DNA from 3 places in the Modicisalibacter sp. 'Wilcox' genome. Region 1 is predicted to be linked to each of the others. Evidence: predicted binding sites of a transcription regulator. Region 1 holds the regulator's gene; each other region holds the start of a gene.
The links. Region 1 encodes sigma-54, which starts transcription at its own class of promoters, with help from an activator protein. Its sites were predicted from a motif close to TGGCACNNNNNTTGCTNT; they were not measured.
Positions count from the first base shown of each region.

Region 2: ytfE (iron-sulfur cluster repair protein YtfE) is a predicted target of sigma-54. The motif match lies at 2,145-2,162, and genes of this name have one in related genera.
Region 3: hmpA (NO-inducible flavohemoprotein) is a predicted target of sigma-54. The motif match lies at 2,204-2,221, and genes of this name have one in related genera.

Region 1 covers NZ_WNXF01000012.1:42,654-49,430, forward strand. The annotation lists gene G7A98_RS11830 (KpsF/GutQ family sugar-phosphate isomerase) at 1-667, shown strand, start outside; gene G7A98_RS11835 (HAD hydrolase family protein) at 709-1,266, shown strand; gene lptC (LPS export ABC transporter periplasmic protein LptC) at 1,271-1,855, shown strand; gene lptA (lipopolysaccharide transport periplasmic protein LptA) at 1,855-2,370, shown strand; gene lptB (LPS export ABC transporter ATP-binding protein) at 2,393-3,118, shown strand; gene G7A98_RS11855 (RNA polymerase factor sigma-54) at 3,233-4,642, shown strand; gene raiA (ribosome-associated translation inhibitor RaiA) at 4,758-5,066, shown strand; gene ptsN (PTS IIA-like nitrogen regulatory protein PtsN) at 5,078-5,566, shown strand; gene rapZ (RNase adapter RapZ) at 5,613-6,503, shown strand; gene G7A98_RS11875 (HPr family phosphocarrier protein) at 6,490-6,759, shown strand.
Region 2 covers NZ_WNXF01000024.1:7,597-14,373, forward strand. The annotation lists gene G7A98_RS16030 (DUF411 domain-containing protein) at 1-404, shown strand, start outside; gene norR (nitric oxide reductase transcriptional regulator NorR) at 524-2,047, opposite strand; gene ytfE (iron-sulfur cluster repair protein YtfE) at 2,213-2,869, shown strand; gene G7A98_RS16850 (methyl-accepting chemotaxis protein) at 2,948-4,087, shown strand; tRNA gene G7A98_RS16050 (tRNA-Ser) at 4,520-4,607, opposite strand; gene G7A98_RS16055 (YiiD C-terminal domain-containing protein) at 4,701-5,207, opposite strand; gene G7A98_RS16060 (nitroreductase family protein) at 5,212-5,772, opposite strand; gene queF (NADPH-dependent 7-cyano-7-deazaguanine reductase QueF) at 5,825-6,655, opposite strand; gene G7A98_RS16070 (ABC transporter permease) at 6,657-6,777, opposite strand, start outside.
Region 3 covers NZ_WNXF01000010.1:4,855-11,631, reverse strand. The annotation lists gene G7A98_RS10390 (NnrS family protein) at 1-958, opposite strand, end outside; gene hmpA (NO-inducible flavohemoprotein) at 972-2,153, opposite strand; gene G7A98_RS10380 (tellurite resistance/C4-dicarboxylate transporter family protein) at 2,738-3,796, shown strand; gene G7A98_RS10375 (restriction endonuclease) at 3,806-4,777, opposite strand; gene G7A98_RS10370 (DEAD/DEAH box helicase family protein) at 4,832-6,777, opposite strand, start outside.

The DNA of each region.
Region 1 (6,777 bases):
GACGGCCGAGGTCACGGCCCTGCTGCCGCTGCTCAAGCGCATGGGAACCCCGCTGATCAGCATGACCGGCCGCCCCGGCTCCACGCTGGCCCGCTACGCCCAGGCGCACCTCGACGCCGGCGTGTCCCGCGAGGCCTGCCCCCTGGATCTCGCCCCCACCGCCTCGACCACCGCCGCCCTGGCGCTGGGCGACGCCCTGGCGGTGGCCCTGCTCGAGGCCCGCGGCTTCACCGCCGAGGACTTCGCCCTGTCGCACCCCGGCGGCAGCCTCGGCCGCCGACTGCTGCTCAAGGTCGAGGACCTCATGCACACCGGCGAGCGGCTGCCGCGCGTGACGCTGGGCAGCCCGCTGCGCGACGCCCTGCTGGAAATCACCCGCAAGGGGCTGGGCTTCACCTGCGTGATCGATGCCGACGGCCGGCTCTGCGGGGTCTACACCGACGGCGACCTGCGCCGCACCCTCGATCAGCACGCCAACCTGCATGACCTGAGCGTCGATGCCGTCATGACGCGAGGCGGCAAGCGCATCCGCGCCGAGGTGCTGGCCGCCGAGGCCGTCAAGCTGATGGAGGACAATCGCATCACCGCCCTGGCGGTGGTCGATGCCGACGAGCGCCCGATCGGCGCCCTGCACATGCACGACCTGCTGGCCAGCGGCGTCATCTGAGCCGAGCCCCGCACCCCGCCCACCGACAGGAGGAGAACGCCATGGTTCTGGATCCGCGCCTCAATCACCCGCGCCTCGTGGAATGCGCCCGCCGCGTCAGGCTGCTGGCCCTCGACGTGGACGGCGTGATGACCGACGGGCGGCTGCACTTTCAGTCCGACGGCCAGGAGATCAAGAGCTTCCACACCCAGGACGGCCAGGGCATCAAGCTGCTGCGCCAGGCGGGCATCGAGATCGCCCTGATCACCGGGCGCACCTCGTCCATGGTCAGCCGCCGCGCCGCCGCACTGGGCATCGAGCACGTCTATCAGGGCAACGACGCCAAGCTCGACCTGCTGCGCCAGCTGCTCGACAAGCTAGGGCTGAGCTGGGAGCAGGCAGCCTACTGTGGCGACGACCTGCCCGATCTGGCCCCCATCCAGCGCGCCGGTCTGGGCATCAGCGTGCCCAACGCCCCGGACTACATCCGCCGCCACGCCGACTGGGTCACCGCCCGCAGCGGCGGGCACGGCGCGGTCCGCGAGATCTGCGATGGCCTGCTCGAACTGCAGGGACACTGGGCGTCGGTACTCGACACCTACCTCCACGGCCAGGGCTGACGCCATGACCCTGTCGCGCCGACGCCTCTCCACCCTGCTGCTGGTCCTGCTCCTGGTGGGCCTGGGCGGCGTGCTGACGCTCATCGACCAGCGCGATGTAGGCCTGCCCGGTCCGGTGCCGACCGGCGAGACCGGCGAGCCGGACTACTATCTGGAAAATGCCCGCCTGACCCGCTTCGATGCCACGGGCCGGGCCTACCAGCACCTGACCACCCCGCGCCTGGCGCACACCCCGGACGATGACATCACTCGCCTGGAAACGCCCCGAGCCCGGCTGGACGACAAGCAGGGCCGCACCTGGCTTGCCACCGCCGACAAGGGTAGGCTGGAGGCCGGCGGCAACCCGCTGGTGCTCGTCGGCGACGCCAAGCTGCAGGCTCCGGAAGAAGGCTGGCAGGTGGAAAGCGACGTGCTCCACTACGATGCCGACACCTACCACGCCTGGAGCGACAGCCGTGCCACGCTGCGCCAGCACCGGCAGCACGCCAGCGGCGACCGGCTCGACGCCTGGATCGACACCGGCCGCATGCGCCTGAACGGCGACGTTCAGGGCTTTCATCCGCCGATCAGCCCACAGGGAGGAACCTGATGCGCCCCTATCTTGCCGGCCTCGGCCTGACCGCACTGGCATTGTTCGCCCCCGGCGTCTCGGCGCTGGAAAGCGATGCCCGGCAACCCATCAACGTGGCGGCGGATCGCCTGGATCTCGATGATCGTGCCGGCACCGCCGTCTACACCGGCGACGTCAACCTGACCCAGGGCAGCATGGTGCTCGAGGCCGAACGCGTCGAGATCGAACGCAACGACCAGGGCGAGGTGACCCAGGTCACCGCCACCGGCGACAAGCAGCGCGCCTACCTGGAGCAGCGCCCCGCTCCCAAGGAGCCCCTGGTGAAGGGCTGGGGCAACACCGTCGTCTACCATGCCGGCGAGCGCCGGGTCGAGCTGATCGGCAACGCCGAGCTTCACAAGGCCCGGGACACCTTCAACGGCGCCTACGTCGAGTACTACCTCGACAGCCGCAAGGTCCAGGCCCGCTCCAGCGCGCAGGGCAGCGATGGCCAGCGGGTGCGCATGACCCTGACACCCAAGTCGTCGCCGTGAACCCGCCGCTTCGAGGAATAGCATGAAGACCCTTGTCGCCCGCCATCTCGCCAAGAGCTACAAGAGCCGCCGTGTGGTCCAGGACATCAGCCTGACCATCGGCCAGGGCAGCATCGTCGGCCTGCTCGGCCCCAACGGAGCGGGCAAGACCACCTCGTTCTACATGATCGTCGGCCTGGTGCGTGCCGATGCCGGCGAGGTGGCGATCGACGACCTGGACCTGAGCCGTGCGCCCATGCACCAGCGTGCCCGCGCCGGCATCGGCTACCTGCCCCAGGAAGCCTCGATCTTCCGCAAGCTGTCGGTGGCCGACAACATCATGGCCATTCTCGAGACCCGCCGGGACCTCGACAGGGCGGGCCGCCGGGCGCAGCTCGAGCAGCTGCTCGAGGAGTTCCATATCGGCCACATCCGCGACAATCCGGGCATGAGCCTGTCCGGCGGCGAGCGGCGTCGCGTGGAAATCGCCCGCTCGCTGGCCACCGAGCCGGCCTTCATCCTGCTCGACGAACCCTTCGCCGGCGTCGACCCCATCTCGGTGGGCGAGATCAAGAGCATCATCCGCCAGCTGCGCGACCGCGGCATCGGCATCCTGATCACCGATCACAACGTCCGCGAGACCCTGGACATCTGCGACAAGGCCTACATCGTCGGCGACGGCCAGATCATCGCCGAAGGCGGCGCCGAGGCGATCCTGGCCAGTGAAAAGGTCCGCGAGGTCTACCTGGGCCACGAATTCCGGCTCTAGCCCGCAGGGCGCACCGCGCCCGCCACCTTGTGGCACACTTATTGCTTATTTACTTGCAAGGCAAGAGGGGCCGGGATACGGTATCCCCGAATCCGTCAGCGAAGTAGGCATGTCATGGCTATGAAACCCACGTTGCAGCTCAGGGTCGGCACGCAGCTGACCATGACGCCCCAGCTGCAGCAGGCCATCCAGTTGCTGCAGCTGTCGACGCTGGACCTCCGCCAGGAAATTCAGCAGGCGCTCGAGTCCAACCCCATGCTGGAGATGGAGGAGGAATTCGGCGAGACCGCGGTCAGCGAAGCGGCCGAGGACGACTGGAACCAGGACATCCCCGATGAACTGGCCGTCGACAGTGACTGGTCCGACACCTATCAGGACTTTGCTTCCGGCGGGCGCAGCGACGAGGGGCCGGACCTCGAGCGCAATGCCGCCGGCGAAAGCCTGCAGGATCACCTCGCCTGGCAGCTTGCCATGGCCGGCCTGGGAGAGCGCGAAATCCTCATCGCCGAGACCCTGATCGACGCGGTCGATGCCGACGGCTACCTGACCGATCCGGTCGACGCCCTCGTCGACGGCCTGCGTGCCCAGGGGCTCGCGGGCCTGCGCGCCCCCGAGGTGGAAGCGGTGCTGATGCGCCTGCAGCAGTTCGACCCTACCGGCGTGCTGGCCCGCGATCTGCGCGAATGCCTGCTGCTGCAGCTCGGCGTCCTGCCCGACGACACCCCTCTGCTGCCCCAGGCCCGACGGCTGGTCCGGCAGTTCCTCGAGGCACTGGCCGCCGACGACCGCAAGCTGCTCAAGCGCCGGCTGCGGCTCGACGACGCCCAGCTCGACAGCGTGATCGCGCTGATCCGCACCCTCGACCCGCGCCCCGGCCAGGCCTTCGACGCCTCCGGCAACGACTACGTGATCCCCGACCTGCTGGCGCGCCGCACCCGCGACGGCTGGCGCATCGAACTCAACCCCGAGGCGCTGCCCCGCCTGCGCATCCAGCCCGACTATGCCGCCCTGATCCGCCGCGCCGACAAGAGCGACGACAACACCTTCATGAAGCAGCACCTGCAGGAGGCACGCTGGCTGATCAAGAGCCTTTCCAGCCGCAACGACACCCTGCTCAAGGTGGGACGCGAGATCATGACCCGGCAGCTGGACTTCCTCGACCAGGGCGAGGAGGCCATGAAGCCCCTGATCCTGGCCGATATCGCCCAGGCGGTGGAGATGCACGAATCCACCATCTCCCGGGTGACCACCCAGAAGTTCATCCACACGCCGCGCGGTGTCTTCGAGCTCAAGTACTTCTTCTCGAGCCATGTCGGCGGCGAGGGCGACGCCCACTCCAGCACCGCCATCCGCGCCCGGCTCAAGAAGCTGATCGGCGAGGAGCCTCCGCGCAAGCCGCTCTCGGACAGCAAGCTGGTCGACCTGCTGGCCGCGGACGGCATCAAGGTGGCCCGCCGCACCGTCGCCAAGTACCGCGAGGCCATGGGTATCCCTTCCTCCAGCGAGCGCAAGCGACTAGCCTGAAAAGGCCCTCGGACACCAGCGTCGACGCATCTGCCTATCGGCGTCTCCCGGGGGTTTGCTAAGCTGCAAAAAGGGTTACAATCGAGCCACCACCCGCCGGAACAGGAGCGTGTCCATGCAAGCGAACATCACCGGCCATCACGTCGAACTGACGGATGCATTGCGTGACTACGTCAACGAGAAACTGACGCGTCTCGAGCGCCATTACGACAACATCACGACGGTTCAGGTGACCCTCTCGATCGAGAAGGAACGTCACCAGGCTGCCTGTACCCTCCACGCTGCCGGTGCCGACTTGCACGCCGAAGCCGAGAACGGCGACATGTACGCCGCCATCGACGCCCTCGCCGACAAGCTCGATCGCCAACTCGTCAAGCACAAGGAAAAGGCTCAGGCCCGCGCGCAAGGCGCCGGGGCTCGCTGACTCCGCCCATCATGACACTGGAAGCCATCCTGCCCCCCGAGCGCACGCTCTTCGCGGTGCCCGGGGGGAGCAAGAAGCGCGTGCTGGAATTCTTCAGCACCTTCATCGCGCAGAACACGCCGAGCCTGGACAGCCAGGAAGTCTTCAGCCGCCTGATCGGCCGCGAGCGGCTGGGCAGCACCGGGATCGGCAACGGCGTGGCGATTCCCCATGCGCGCAACCCACACTGCAAGGCACCGATCGCCGGCTTCCTCAAGCTGCAGGAACCCATCGACTTCGATGCCGTCGACGGCGAACCGGTCGACCTGATCTTCGTGCTGCTGGTGCCCGAGGAGGCGGACGACACCCACCTTGCCCTGCTGGGCCAGGTGGCCGGCATCATGAACGATGCCACCATCCGCGCCCGCCTGCGTCGCAGCGAGAGCCAGCGCGAACTCTACGAGATACTGCTCGAGGCCATCCGCCGCCAGGAAAACGCCCCCGGCGAGACACCCGGGTAGCCGGATCCGTGTCTCGCGTTTCACCGCCATCAGGAGAGCCGCCGCGATGCAGCTCGTGATCATCAGCGGTCGTTCCGGTTCCGGCAAGTCGATCGCGCTTCAGGCCCTCGAGGACCTGGGCTTCTATGCCATCGACAACCTGCCGGCCATGCTCCTCGACCCCCTGATCGACGAACTCCGTCAGGACGATGCCCGCCGCTCCAGCATCGCCGTGAGCATCGATGCCCGCAACGTGCCCACCGCCCTCGAGCGATTTCCCGGGCTGCTCGAGACCCTGCGCGCCCGCGGCCTCGACTGTCAGGTGGTCTACCTGACCTCCGAGGACAAGATCCTGCTCGAGCGCTACTCGGCCACGCGGCGCCGCCACCCGCTGACCCGGGACACCGAGATGACCCTGGCGGAAGCCGTCGAATCCGAGGAGCAGGCCCTGTCGGGCATCCGTGACCTCGCCGACCTCGTCATCGACACCTCCCAGCTGTCGGTGCACGAGCTGCGTGGACGCATCGCCGAACAGGTCGCCCATCACCGCAGCGGCCAGCTCACCCTGACCTTCGAGTCCTTCGGCTTCAAGCGCGGCGTACCACTCGATGCCGATATCGTCTTCGACGCCCGCTGCCTGCCCAACCCCTACTGGGACCCCCGGCTTCGCCAGTTCAACGGCCGCGACCCGGAGATCGTCGACTTTCTCGAGGGCTACCCCGACGTCATCGCCATGCAGGACGATGTCCACACCTGGCTCGATCGCTGGCTGCCGGCCTACCAGGCCAGCAATCGCAGCTACCTGACCGTGGCCATCGGCTGCACCGGTGGCCAGCATCGCTCGGTCTATCTCACCGAACGTCTCGCCGCGATATTCGCCGGGCGCTATCAGGTACGGCTGCGCCATCGGGAGCTGGGCATCAATACCGCCGTGGGGGCGACCCGTGCCGAGCCGTGAGCTGACCCTGACCAACAAGCGCGGCCTGCATGCCCGGGCCGCCACCAAGCTCGTCCAGTGCTGTCAGGGCTACGAGGCCCGGGTCACCGTCCACCACCAGACCCGCTGCGGCGACGCCGCCAACATCATGTCGCTGCTGATGCTCGCCGCCCCCTGCGGCACCTGCCTGACCATCGAGGCGGAAGGCCCCCAGGCCGAGGAGGCCCTGGACGCCCTCCAGTCGCTCTTCGAGGCGCGCTTCGACGAGGAGCAATGACTCGACGCCACCGGGGCG
Region 2 (6,777 bases), on a different contig from region 1:
GCCTGCTGATGGGCGCCACCAGTGCCAATGCCGCCCTGCCGCACGAAGCCACTCTGTACAAGAACCCGCAATGCGGTTGCTGCGATGGCTACGCCCGTCACCTGGAAGACATGGGGGTCGACGTCACCATCGTCGACGACCGAGAACTCGCCGGAATCAAGAAGGCCGCCGGCGTCCCCTATGGCCTGGGCGCCTGTCACACCGTCAAGATGGGCGACTACACCATCGAAGGCCATGTGCCGCTGGCGGCGGTAAAGGCCCTATTCGAGCAGCAGCCCGAAATCGACGGCATCGGACTGGCCGGCATGCCGAGCGGCACTCCCGGCATGCCGGGGCCGCAGCAGGAACCCTACAAGGTCTACCAGTTCCAGAATCAGGAGGCCTCCCCCTTCATGACGCTGTGACGCAGCCGTAAAACGCCGATGCCCGTCGGCTCGGCTCGCCAACGGGCATCGGCAGGAATGACAATGCCGGCATGATCGGGGGCACGGACGATCCCATCGGTCGGTTGTCGAAGAACCTTCTATTTCAACCCCAGACGCCGGGCCAGCTTGTGCAGATTGCTGGGATCGACCTCCAGGCGGCGGGCGGCCGCTGCCCAGCGCCCCTGGCAGTCCCCGAGAGCCTCGCGAATGGCCCGTCGCTGGGCATGCTCCACGCGCTCGCGCAGGGTGGCCGGAACGGATTCCTCCGTGCGCTCCGGGTCTTCGAGAACGCCTCTCCCGTTTTCCATCAAGGGCAGATCGAGCCACTCCGGCTCCAGCGTCACGATGTCGTCACGCCGAGCGCCCTGGCTCAAGGCCTTGATCGCCGCACGGCTGATCACGTGCTCCAGTTCACGTACATTGCCGGGCCAGTCATAGCGCGACAGCGCCGCCTCCGATTCAGGCGAGAGACGCAGGCTGCGTACCCCGAGCCGGGTACGATTGATCTCCAGGAAGTGGCCGGCCAGTATCAGCACGTCGCTGCCTCGTTCGCGCAGGGGCGGGATCGCCACCGGATAGACCGACAGCCGGTGATAGAGATCGGCACGGAAGCTGCCCTCGCGCACCGCCTCGCCCAGGTGCCGGTTGGTGGCGGCGATGATGCGCACATCGACACGCCGCGGAACGTCCTCTCCCAGTCGCTGGACCTCCCCCTCCTGCAGGGCACGCAACAGCTTGGCCTGGACCGGCAACGACAGTTCGCCCACCTCGTCGAGCAGCAGGGTACCGCCGTCGGCCGCTTCGAAGCGCCCGGCGCGCTCGGCCGTGGCACCGGAGAAGGCGCCCTTCACATGGCCAAACAGCTCGCTCTCGGCCAGCGACTCCGGCAGCGCGGCGCAGTTGACCTGGACCAGCGGCGCGGCGTGACGCGCGGAGCGGCGGTGAAGGCGTCGGGCGAAGAGCTCCTTGCCGACACCGGTCTCGCCATGCAACAGCACCGCAAGGTCCGAAGCGGCCACCACATCGAGCTCTCGCAACAGCCGCTTCAAGACGGCGCTATGGCCGAGGATGTCCCGGGCGTCGGGTACCGCCAGCGGCAGGCCACTCTCCGGCTGGGCCATGCGCAGGGCTCGCAGGTCACGCTCCAGGCGACTGACCCGCACCGCCGCCTCGATCAGCAACGCATAGCGCTCCAGGGCCATCCGATCGGCGGCATCGAAGGTCCCAGCCTCCAGGGCATCCAGCGTCAGTGCCCCCCAGGGCTCGCCCTCGACGTGCAGGCTGACCCCCATGCAGTCATGGACATGCAGCGGCTGGCCGGGCTGCTGCTCCACCAGGCCATCGTAGGGGTCGGGCAGGCCGGCATCGGACGGAAAGAGGGTGGGGCGCCGGCTGGCCAGGATGGTGGCGAGGCGCGGATGCTGGGCCACCTCGAAGCGTCGCCCCAGCGCCTCGCGCACCAGGCCATCCACGGCCACCGGCACCAGTCTGCCCTCCTCCAGGCGCAGCAGACAGACGGCGCCGCAGCAAAATCCCTCGCGCAGGGTTCGCACCAGACGCTGCAGCCGCACGGCGCTGGGCAGATCGGCAACCAGGTCCGCCAGCAGGGTCTCATCGAGCATGGTGATTGATACCTTTAAGGGTTCAATCTACCCTAATCGATCTGGGTATATTTCACCATCCCGGCCTCGAGGCCCCACAAAATGGGCCTCCGCGAACTGGCATGCCGATTGCTAATAAAGAGTACATGCCTTCCCTGCCACACACCCAGCCAAGGAACGACCGCCATGAACCTGATCGAACAGAGCGTCGGCCGCACCGCCCTCACCCTGCCCGGCGCGACCCGGATATTCCACGACCACAACATCGACTTCTGCTGCGGCGGTCGCATCAGCCTGCGCGAGGCCGCCGAGCGGGCGGGCCTGGCCCCCGAGGCTCTGGTCGCCGAGCTCGAAACGCTGGCGAAGGGCGAGAGCGACGAGCGCGACTGGCAGTCGGCCAGCAACGACGAGCTGATCGACCATATCCTGAGCCGCTATCACGACGTTCACCGCCAGCAGCTGCCCGAGCTGATCCGCATGGCACGCCGCGTCGAACACGTTCACGGTAGCCGTGATACCTGCCCTGACGGCCTGGCCGACTTGCTCACCGAGCTCCATCAGGAGATGGAGAGCCACATGCAGAAGGAGGAGCAAATCCTCTTCCCCATGCTGCGCCAGGGCATGGGCGCACAGGCCCGGGACCCCATCGCGGTGATGCGCCAGGAACACGGCGACCACGGCGAACACCTCGAGCGGCTGATGGCACTGACCGACGACATCACCGTCCCGAAGGGCGCCTGCACCACCTGGCGAGCGCTCTATGCCGGACTGCGCGAGTTCCGCGACGACTTGATGCAGCACATCCACCTGGAGAACAACCTGCTGTTCGAACGCGCCGGCTGACACATCCTCCACCGACGGGGGCCCCGCGCCCCCTGTCGGGAAGCCGTGCCCCCTGCCTCAGCCCCATCCGGAGACCGCATGCGATTCTTTCGACGTAGCCCATCGTCTGCTCGAGATGCCACGAATGCCACCACCGACGCGCTGCGCGCCGAGCGCGATCATCTTCAAGCCCGCATCGACACCCTGGAGTCCGAACAGCGGTTGCACCAGCACCTGTTCACCAACCTCACCGGGTTCGGCGACTCCGTGGTCGCCCTGCGCGAGTCCTTCTCGGACCTCTCGGAGCTGCTGAAGGGCAACCGGCAGGTCACCGACTTCACGACCAGCGAATCGAAGCGCAGCCAGGACGCCCTGAATGCCATGGTCGATGAGCTGCGCGCTCTCAATGCCCGCATCGGTCAGGCCGCCGAACAGGTCACCTCGCTGCGCTGCGATGCAGGTCGCATCGACAACTTTGTCACCGTCATCAACGACATCTCCATGCAGACCACCCTGCTGGCCTTCAACGCCAGCATCGAAGCGGCCCGGGCCGGCGATGCCGGCCGTGGTTTCGCGGTGGTGGCCACCGAGGTTCGTCAGCTCGCCCGGCGCACCAACGACGCCACCGACGAGATCGGCGGGTTCAACGGCAGCATTCTGGACCAGGCCGATCAGGTCGACGGCGTGATGGACGACAATGCCCGCAAGGCTGAGCGTCTGAGCGCCGAGGCCAGCCGCGTGATGCAGCGCACCGACCAATTGCTGGAACTGAGCGACGAAAGCAGCCAGGCGCTGGCCTTCTCGGCCATGCTCAGCGAAGTCGAGCTGGCCAACCTGGAAGAGCTGGAAATCAAGCTGGAGGTCTATCGTATCCTCATGGGTCTCTCGGACAAGACGGCCGCGGATCTACCCGACGAAACCCAGTGCGCCCTGGGCCGCTGGTACTATTCGGGAACGGCAAGCCAGCAATTCTATAGTGACACGGACTTTCAGGCGCTGGAGGCACGGCACCGTGAAGTACACCAGCGCGCCATCGAAGCCGTGACCCTTTACCAGGAGGGGCGCATGGATGCGGCAATGGACGCCCTGGCGACGATGGAGTCCGCGAATCTGGATGTCATGAAACGGCTGCGCTACATCATGCGCAAGTATCGTCCGGATATGCACCAAACCAGCCTCGCCACGGCCGAACCGACGTCGGCCACCCCGGTCCCCGACGCATTGCCGGCAGGCGCATGAATGCCCCCAGTCGGTCGGTTCCGGGCGCATGCCATTCGCACCCTCGTCATCTGTGGAGGTCCGGCGGCATATACTCAGGGACACGGCGCTGGAACGCGACGCCTCTCATTCTTGTAGGCAAAATCCTACAGATCTTCATAACATGGGTTATTCATCACCGAGTTTAAATTCGGCAATATCACCCTCGTTGGGCAGGAAGCCCAGCTCAGGGAAGAACGAGCCAGGATGGCTCAGGTTGCCAGGGATGCGCGGGCAGGACGCCCGCGAAAGAGCATCAAGGAAGACGGCGCTCGAAGCGCTCAAGAAAGCCCGATGAAAGCCTGGACTGGCCCGGCCCCTGCCTCAGGGGTCCGGGCTTTCTTTATTGTGGGTAGAGTTGCAGGTACGGAAAAAGAAAAGGCCGCTGGAATCAGCGGCCTTCTCGATATTCTATGGCGGAGGGGGAGGGATTCGAACCCTCGAAGCCTTTCGACTTACACACTTTCCAGGCGTGCTCCTTCGACCACTCGGACACCCCTCCGCAAATTGTCGCCCTGCGCGCCGGCTTGGTTTCGGCGTCAGAACGGCGCATATAGTAACGAGCTAACCCCGCGATTGCAAGCGGTTTTCCGGATCAATCCCGCAGCGGGAGTATGGCGTAGTCGCCCTGCGCTTCCAGGCAGCAGGTATCGCCGACACTCAGCCGTTGCACCAGGGGCAGCCGCCCCTTGCCGCGCTCGGCCAGACGAGCCTGCAAACCATCCACGGCATCCGCTGTAGCGGGACGGCATTCGAGCCGGTAATCGCCGGTCACCGGTGCCAGGTAGCGCTGCTCCGCGCTGGCGACGACCACGTCCTGCGCCCGGCCCTGGCCTCGCAGCCAGAGGGTCGTCCAGCACCAGCCGATCAGCGTGGTCTGTGCCGCCAGCGAGCCGCCGAAGCCGCTGCCCTTGTCGTTGAGGTTGGGCGCGAGGGACAGGTACCAGACCAGGGTGTCGCCCTGCCACGTCATGCGCTTGAGCCCCAGGTGCGCCACCAGCGGGATGGCCTGCTGCAGCCAGTCCTGAAAGGCGTCCAGGTCTTCGGCCTGCGACGTCTCGGGCAGGGGCAGTCGGGGGTAGGGTTGGCCGATTTCGCGCATACGATCAGTCCCAGCGCTCGACGAAGTCCGCCGGGTCGCGCCGGGGTGGCGTCGGCAGGCGACCGCCGGGCTGCCCCAGGTAGAGGAAGCCGACCAGTTCGTCGTGCTCGCCCAGCCCCAGGCCGCGCCGCACCGTCCTGTCGAAGGCGAAGCTGCCGGTGCGCCACATGGCGCCGAGCCCCATCGCCTGGGCGGCAAGCAGGATGGCATGCGCGGCACAACCGGCGGACAGCACCTGCTCCACTGGCGGCACCTTGGGCTGGTCGGGGGTCACCTTGGCGATCACGGCGATGATCAGCGGGGCGCGCTTGGGCTTCTTGCGCACGGCGTCGAGCGTGGCATCGTCGATGTGCGGGTTGGCCTGGTACTCCGCCTCGGCGAACAGCTCGCCCAGGCGGTCGATGCCCGCGCCGCTGAACTCGATGAAACGCCAGGGGGTCAGGCCCTTGTGATCCGGCGCACGCAGGGCCGCCCGGTAGAGGCCATCGAGCTGTTCCCGGCTCGGCGCAGGGCCGGCCAGCTTGCCTATCGAGCTACGTTGGTGAAGCAGCGTGAGTGCATCCATGGCGCAACCTCTCTACAAACAAGAATATTTCTCGTCAATGTACCCCATTCGCTCACTGTCGTGCCAGCCGCAGCGGCTGCGGCGGCCGTTCGCCCGGGGTCGCCCGCCAGGGGCTGATGTCCAGCCCGCCGCGGCGCACGTAACGCGCCATCACCAGCAGGCGTTCGGGCCGCGCCCGGGCCATGAGGTCGGTGAAGATATGCTCGACGCAGTGCTCGTGGAAATCCTGATGCTGGCGGAAGCCGATCAGGTAGCGCAGCAGGCCTTCACGGTCGAGGCGCGGCCCGCGATAGCGGATAAGCACGCTGCCCCAGTCGGGCTGGCCGGTCACCGGGCAGTTGGACTTGAGCAGGTGCGAGTGCAGGGTCTCCTCGACGACCTCCCCCTCGGCACGCAGGCAATCCGGATTCGGCGTGTAGCGGTCGACGGCGATATCGAGCCCGTCGATGCATTCGCCGGGCAACGCGCGAGGCATCAGCTCGGGAGCATCCACGTCCAGCAGCGCCACATCCGGGGTCGCGCCCGCCGCCTCGCCGAGATCCCTCGCCAGCGTCTCGGCCACCTGGTCACGGCCGGCGAAGCGGGTCTGGTTGAAGCCGTTGAGATAGAGCTTCCAGGACTTGGACTCGATCAGGTTCGGCGAGTCCGCCGGCAGGCGAAAGCGCGCCACGGCCACGCAGGGCTTGCCCCTGGCATTGAGCCAGGAAAGCTCGAAGGCGTGCCACTCGTCCTCGCCGACGAACGGCAGACCGCCCTTCTCGATCCCCAGTGGCGCGCGATTGGCGGCACGCGGAATCGGGTAGAGCAAGCCCGGGTCATAGCGCTCGGGATAATCCGACTCGCGCCCCAGCGGGGCATCCTTCAAGGTATCGGGACGGTTCATGTCAGCTCCGAATGCCCTTGCCGCGCTCCAGCATCCACAACGCCACGGCAAAGAAGGCCACGATGAACAGGGCCACGGCGACCAGCGCCCCACCGACCGGGATGTCGGAGACCCCGAGGATA
Region 3 (6,777 bases), on a different contig from region 1:
CCATCATCGCCAGCATCATGCCGCCCATGCCGCCCACGGTCAGGGCGTGGACCGCCAGCGACAGGCTCACGAGATTCCAGGCCGACAGCGCCCACATCGTCAGACCCAGGCAGACGAAAGCGTAGCTCAGGTGCAGGCTCCACAGCAGCGGCTCGCGCCAGCCCTGCCAGCCGGCCCAGCGCAGCCCGCGCACGAGGTTGGCGAGCGCCGCCACGCCGGCGACCACGCCCCACACGCCGGCCGGCACGTCGCCACCGACCAGGGCCGCCAGCTGCAGGCCGACCAGTGCCACGACGCCGCCGATCGCCGTCGCCTCGAGCACCAGTGGCCGGCTCGCCTGGGGGCGGTTCAGACGCCGCGCGGTGAAGAAGGGAATCACCCGGCCGCCGAGGATCACCATCAGCAAAGTGATCAGCAGCACCGCGAGGGACTCGCCGCCGTGCAGCAGCCCCGGCGCGCCGCGGAACAGCGCCAGATGCGTGGCCAGGTTGGCCACGGCGAGCAGCGCGAGCACCGGCACGAAGACCAGGTTGCGCCACTGGCGCCGGTGAATCACCGGCCGCGCCAGCAGCACCGCGGCCAGCGGCAGGAAGGCCAGGTCAATGCCCGCCACCCAGGCCGGCGACAGCGCCTGGGGAAAGGCGATCGCCAGCCGCGCCGCCAGCCAGAGCGCGGCAAGCCCCAGCAGCGGCCAGCCGGAAAGCCCCGGCCGGCCGGTCCAGTTCTGCACCGCGGTGAGCAGAAAGCCCACCACCACCGCCGCGGCGAAGCCGAACAGCATCTCGTGGGGGTGCCACCACATCAGCCCGCCGTAGGGGGCGAGCCACACCTTGCCGTTCCACACCCCGCCCCACACCAGCATCGCCACCAGGCCGAACGCCGCGGCGAGCAGGAAGAAGGGGCGAAACGCCAGCCGCCACAGCGGCATGCGGCGCGTCAGGACGGACGATTCGTGCATCGGGCGCTCCCGGTCAGCCGGCCTGCAGCGGCCGCGAGGGGCCGAAGTGTTCGTAATGGCGCCGCTCGCCGGGCACACCCAGGCTGTCCAGGGCGTGATCGACGGCGGTCATGAAGCCCTGTGGCCCCACGAAGTAGCACTCCGGGTCGCCCTCGGGCAGATAGCGCGCCAGCAGCTCGCGATTGACGCGGCCGATGTGGTCGGCTCGATCGTCCTCGTCGCCCCGCTCGTAGAGCGTCACCGAGGTCAGGTGGTCGGCATGCTCGCGGGCCAGCGCCGCCAGTTCCTCGGCGAAGGCGTGGTGGGCGCGCTCCTGGGCGGCATGCAGGTAGACCACCCGGCGCCCCTGCTCCAGCGCCCGGCAGGCCATCGGCAGCATCGGCGTCTGCCCCACCCCGCCGCTGATCAGCATCACCGGTGTCGAGGCCTCGTCGAGCGTCAATTGCCCCGAGGGCTGCAGCAGCTCGAGCGTATCGCCGACATCGAGCCGGTCGTGGAAGTACTCGCTGACCCGGCCGCCCGTCTCGCGCTTGATCGAGATCCGGTAGCTCCTGCCGTTGGGGGTGCCGGACAGGCTGTAGTGACGATAGACAGGCTCGCCGTCGATGGTCAGCCTGACACCGATGAACTGCCCCGGTTCGAAATCCGCCACCGGCCCGCCGTCGACCGGCTCGAGCACGAAGGAGCGGATGACCCGGCTCTCCTGGCGTGTCTCGGCGATGCGGAAGGTGCGCGTGCCCTGCCAGCCGCCGGGGCGCGCGGCGAACTCATGGTAGGCTTCCGCCTCCAGCCCGATCAGCAGGTCGGCCAGCTCCTGATAGAGCGCGCCCCAGGCATCGGCGATCTCGGGGGTCACGGCATCGCCCAGTACCTCGCCGATCGCCGCCATCAGGCATTCGCCGACGATCGGGTACTGGTCGGGCTGAATCCCCAGCGAGACGTGCTTGCTGACCACCGTGGCCAGCACCTCGCGGGCCTGGTCCGGGTCCTTGCGCATCTGCACATAGGCCAGCACCGCACTGGCCAGCACCCGGGGCTGGCCGCCGTCGGCCTGGTGAGCCTGGTTGAACAGCGGCGCCACCTCCGGGTAGCGCTCGAACATCAGCGGATAGAAGCGTTTCGTGATCGCGTCGAGATGCTCGGCCACCACGGGAGCGGTTGCCTCGATCAGGCTTTCCTGCTGGTCCGTCAACATGTTGAACCTCTTTGATGTGTCGATTGGTCAGGCATGGGCCCATTACCGGTGTAGCAACCCATGTGCCCGCCTTCAAAACGGCTGCCCGGATGCGGCACTTTGTCGCGAATCAACCCCAACCAACTGATTTATCAACCATTCAACAATGACCGCAGCACCTGCCGGTAATTCCGCTGCGGCATCTTCCAACCCGGACAGTCAAGATGACAGCCTTTTTACTGTCTTATTGACAGCATTGTCAGGATGACACCCCCCTTGTTCGGCCTTGACCCGCGCGACGTTCACCAGTATCACCAGGCAATTCACGCCAATCGTCAGCCGTGCATGACGCCAGCCCGCTTCGTGCGGGTTGTCGAACGGGGCGACCGGGAAGTCGTGCCCCACTCGCCAGAGTTCGGCTGCCCCGTCCCCCGAGCCATTCACGGGACAAGGCTTCACCTCGGCTCGAGAAGACACTATCCACGCGGCGAAAACGCATCGCCGATGGCGCCGCCTGGACCACTCCGGACCGGCCCCTCTCGGCGGGGTGAGCGATGGCGTCGTCGCCACGGGCAGCTTTTGCAATTCGCAGGGATCTCACCGACATGACAAGACTCGCCCGACTGATCGATCGCACCGCGGCCGACTTCTTTCCCGGCTACTTTGCCGTCGCCATGGCTACCGGCACCCTCTCGATCGCGGCGCATCTTCTGCGGATCGAGGCGATGGCGCGGGCCTTTTTCTACATCAATTGCGCCGCCTATCTGGTGCTTTTCGGCCTGCTTCTCGTCCGCATCATCCGTCACCCTCATCGCCTGATCGCCGACATGCATTCGCATTCACGGGGCCCGGGATTCTTCACCCTGATTCCCGGCACCTGCATTCTCGGCGCGCAGATGCAGCTCATCGCCCACTCGCCGCTCATGGCCGATCTTCTTCTCGGCCTCGGCATGTTGCTGTGGGTGGGAGTGATGTACTGGTTCTTCATCGCCGTCATCGTGCACCCGAGAAAGCCCAGCCTGCGCAACGGCATCAATGGCTCCTGGCTTCTCGCCTCCGTGGCGACCCACTCGCTGGCCATCCTGTGCACGCTGATCGACTGGCCCAGCGCGTGGCAGACACTCGCCTTGCTGGCCGCCCTGTGCCTGTTCCTGGTCGGCGGCATGCTCTATCTGGTGATCATCCCGATCATCTTCTACCGCCTGACCTTCGTGGCCCTCGACGTGACGCTGCTCTCGCCCCCTTACTGGATCAACATGGGCGCCATGGCCATCGCCACCCTGTCGGGCGCGGGGCTCATGCTCACCCTGCCCACCGTGCCGGCCTTGAGCGACTTCCTGCCGTTCATCCGGGGCATCACGCTGTTCATGTGGGCATCGGCCACGTGGTGGATCCCGCTGCTGCTGGGCCTGTCGGCCTGGCGCTACCTGATCGCCCGCCATCCCCTGCGTTACGACCCCCAGTACTGGAGCATCGTCTTCCCGATCGCCATGTATACCGCCGCCACCGCGCGCCTGGGCGAGGCGCTGGCGATACCGGCGCTGCTCGTGCTGCCCCATCTTTCCCTCTGGGCGGCGCTCGCCGTGTGGGTCGGCACGGCCATCGGCATGCTGACGGCACGCCGGAATCAGCCTGTCCAGGGCAGCAGCAAGGCCGACGACTGAGCGGCGCTCTTAAAGCAACACAGGGGCATCGGAGAGCCCCAGTCGGCTTCGTGTCGCGACAGACAGGTTCTGCCAATGCTCGAAGAGCCAGTCTGAAAAATCATTGCCTCCCATGACCTGAATGCCATCCTTCTCCGCCAGCGCCTCGACACCCTCGTCGACAATGGCCGTCGTGATCAGCCAACGCTGGGCATCGTCATCATCAAGTGCGGCGAGCTGGCGGATGCCGTGAGCCCCGGTAGTGCCCTGATGATGCTTTACTTGAACAAGGAGCTTTGTGGGATTGAACCGGTCCTTCCGGTAAGCTTCGATATCGGCATCGGCAACTCCCTCATAGTGCCGCTTGCTGGGTCGACGGACCTCATACCCTTCCAGCTTCAAAAGCTCCATCACCAGCATTTCCAGCCCATTGCCACCGCCCGCAAGGAAAGTGCTCCCCTGCTGTATACGCTCCAGAAGCGTCTTCTTGAAGGTATTGACCGCTTCGCTGTTTTCGGCTTCATGCTGGCTATTGATGTTGCTGAAACCGCCAGACTCCAGCCGGGAATACAGCGTTTCCAGCTCATCTGAAAACTCATCCAGCGATGCAACGGCCATCCGAATTTTCAGTCGGGTCTCAAGAGCCGTGGAAAGGTCATCGCGAGGTATCCGCTTGACCTTCCCATCCGGGTCGCGCAGGAATGTCGCACCGATCCGGTTCTCCCCATAGCCGACATCCAGGCCGAATCCTTTCTCGCCCGTGGCCCGAGCCAGTAGAATGGCGCGAGGTACGGGGACCACGATCAGGTCACCGGCGCGAATATTGAAGAATCGCCGGATCTGATTGCCCTTCCTGCCGATCTCAATTCCCCGGTCTCGAAACGCCTTCATCAGAGAGTCGGCCGACGCGTGCTCTGAAAAGTTCATCTGCGACCAGCCATAGCCCGCCTGGTCCCCTGCAGTCAGCTCAAGCGGGCTTCTCACCATGACTACCCTTGACACAGCACTTTCCTTTTCGATTTAGAGTAAAACAGGCTTGGAAACGGCCTGAAGCCATTACCTTACGATATCCATCAGCTTGTCATAGGAATCCACCACGTCGTACTTCACCGTCGCCGTGGCGATGGTGTCGAAGAACTCCGTGGCACACTTGATCTTGGCCTGCTCGATTTCACGCAGCTCCAGCGATGACATGCTGCCCTTGGTCTCGGCCACGAAGTAGACGTGTTTCACGTCATTCTCATTGAAGGCGATGGCCCAGTCGGGGTTGTAGTTGCCCACCGGCGTCGGGATGAAGAAGCTCTTCGGCAGCTTGGCGTAGACCACCACTTCCTTGCCGGTGTCGAGCTCTTCGACGAAATCCCGCTCGATCCTGGAGTCGGTCACCACGTAGTCATAGACGTGCCGGTTGGCCTTGTAGGCCCGATCCAGATTATTTTCCGGCTTCTCGAGGGTGAAGATTTCCCGGCTGTGCTGCTCGTTGATGGGGTCGTAGCTGATGTGCTCGACCACCATGCTGGCCTTCTGCTCGTTGATCAGCCTGGCGGCCTGAGCCATGAAGTCTTCGGGGTTCATCGGGTACTGCTTGAAGGTCTTCGGCTGGATTTTCGAGAGAATCGCCGCGACGGTGCGCCGCGTTAGCTGTGTGGCCTCGGCCAGGCGGCCGATCAGGTCGTACTGCACCGCCGAGTGAAGCGAGCCGTCATGCTTGACCCGCTCGCTCTCGTTGACGGTGAAGGCCTGCCCGCTGGTCATGTCCTGGTAGCTGGCTTCCGCCTTCTGCGTGCCGCGCTCCACCTGGTACTCGAGCCGCTTCACGTTGAGTTTCAGGTCCAGATAGCCCACGCATTTCTCGATCAGCTCGTTGGAGTCGAAGCTGACCGAGTAGGCCGCCTTGCGGTTGATGCGCTCCCAGAGCGCCTGAAATTCCTTCTTGTGGAAGTTGTCGTTGAGCGGGTTCAGCTTGGCCTTGCGGCCGTCCTCGATGTGCGGCAGCTGGGCGTTGCTGAAGACGCTGTCGATCAGCTGGAAGACCTGCTGTGCATGGGGCTGTAGCGCCTCCGGCAGCTCGGCTCGGGTGCCGTCCTCCTTGGCCTGGTGGTAGGCCTCGGTGATGTGATCGGCGTTATCCGTGTAGTCGTTCTTGAGCAGGTAGCGGTAGATATCCTTGGCCATGGCGGGCGTGACCTCCACCTCGCCCTCATCCGACACGAGCAGCTTGCCGGTGAAGTAGGCCTCGTCGGCGACCCGCGGGCGTTCGGAGAGCTCATTGCTGATGTCGCGCTGCAAGGCGGTGACGAAGTCCTTGTAACTCTCGCTGGCGACTACCGCCAGCTCGTTGATGTCGTGTACCGTCAGCGGATCGTCCATGCGCTCGCCCAGCTGGTTGACCGCCAGACGCAGGCCGCGCCCCACCTCCTGGCGCCGGGAGATGGTGTTGTCGCTGTGCTTCAGCGTACAGATGACGAACACGTTGGGGTTGTCCCAGCCCTCTCGCAGTGCAGAGTGGGAGAAGATGAAGCGCGTGGGCTCTTCGAAGGAGAGCAGACGTTCCTTGTCCTTCAGGATCAGGTCGTAGGCATCGACATCGTCCGTCTCGGTCGAGCGCGCTTTGGTCTTGGGGTCAACGAGACGCTTGGACTTCTTGTCGATGGAGAAGTAACCGTTGTGGGTATCCGAGGTGTTGATGCCCTTTAAGTAACGGTTGTACTCACTATCTTCCAGGGTCTGCACCTGGTTGAGCTGACATTTGTATTCCTCCTCGAATATTTGAGCATATTCACCCAGCACCTCACCGCTGTCATCATACTGACGATACTTGGCCACCTCATCGATGAAGAACAACGTGAGCACCTTGACGCCCTGAGAAAAAAGCTGCTGCTCCTTCTGGAAGTGCGCCTTTATCGCCTCACGGATCTGAATCCGCCTAAGCGCCTTTTCGGTAACATCGACGGTTACCTCCCCGGCGGTAAGCTCGACGCCGTTGGTGAAGCTGAGTTGGT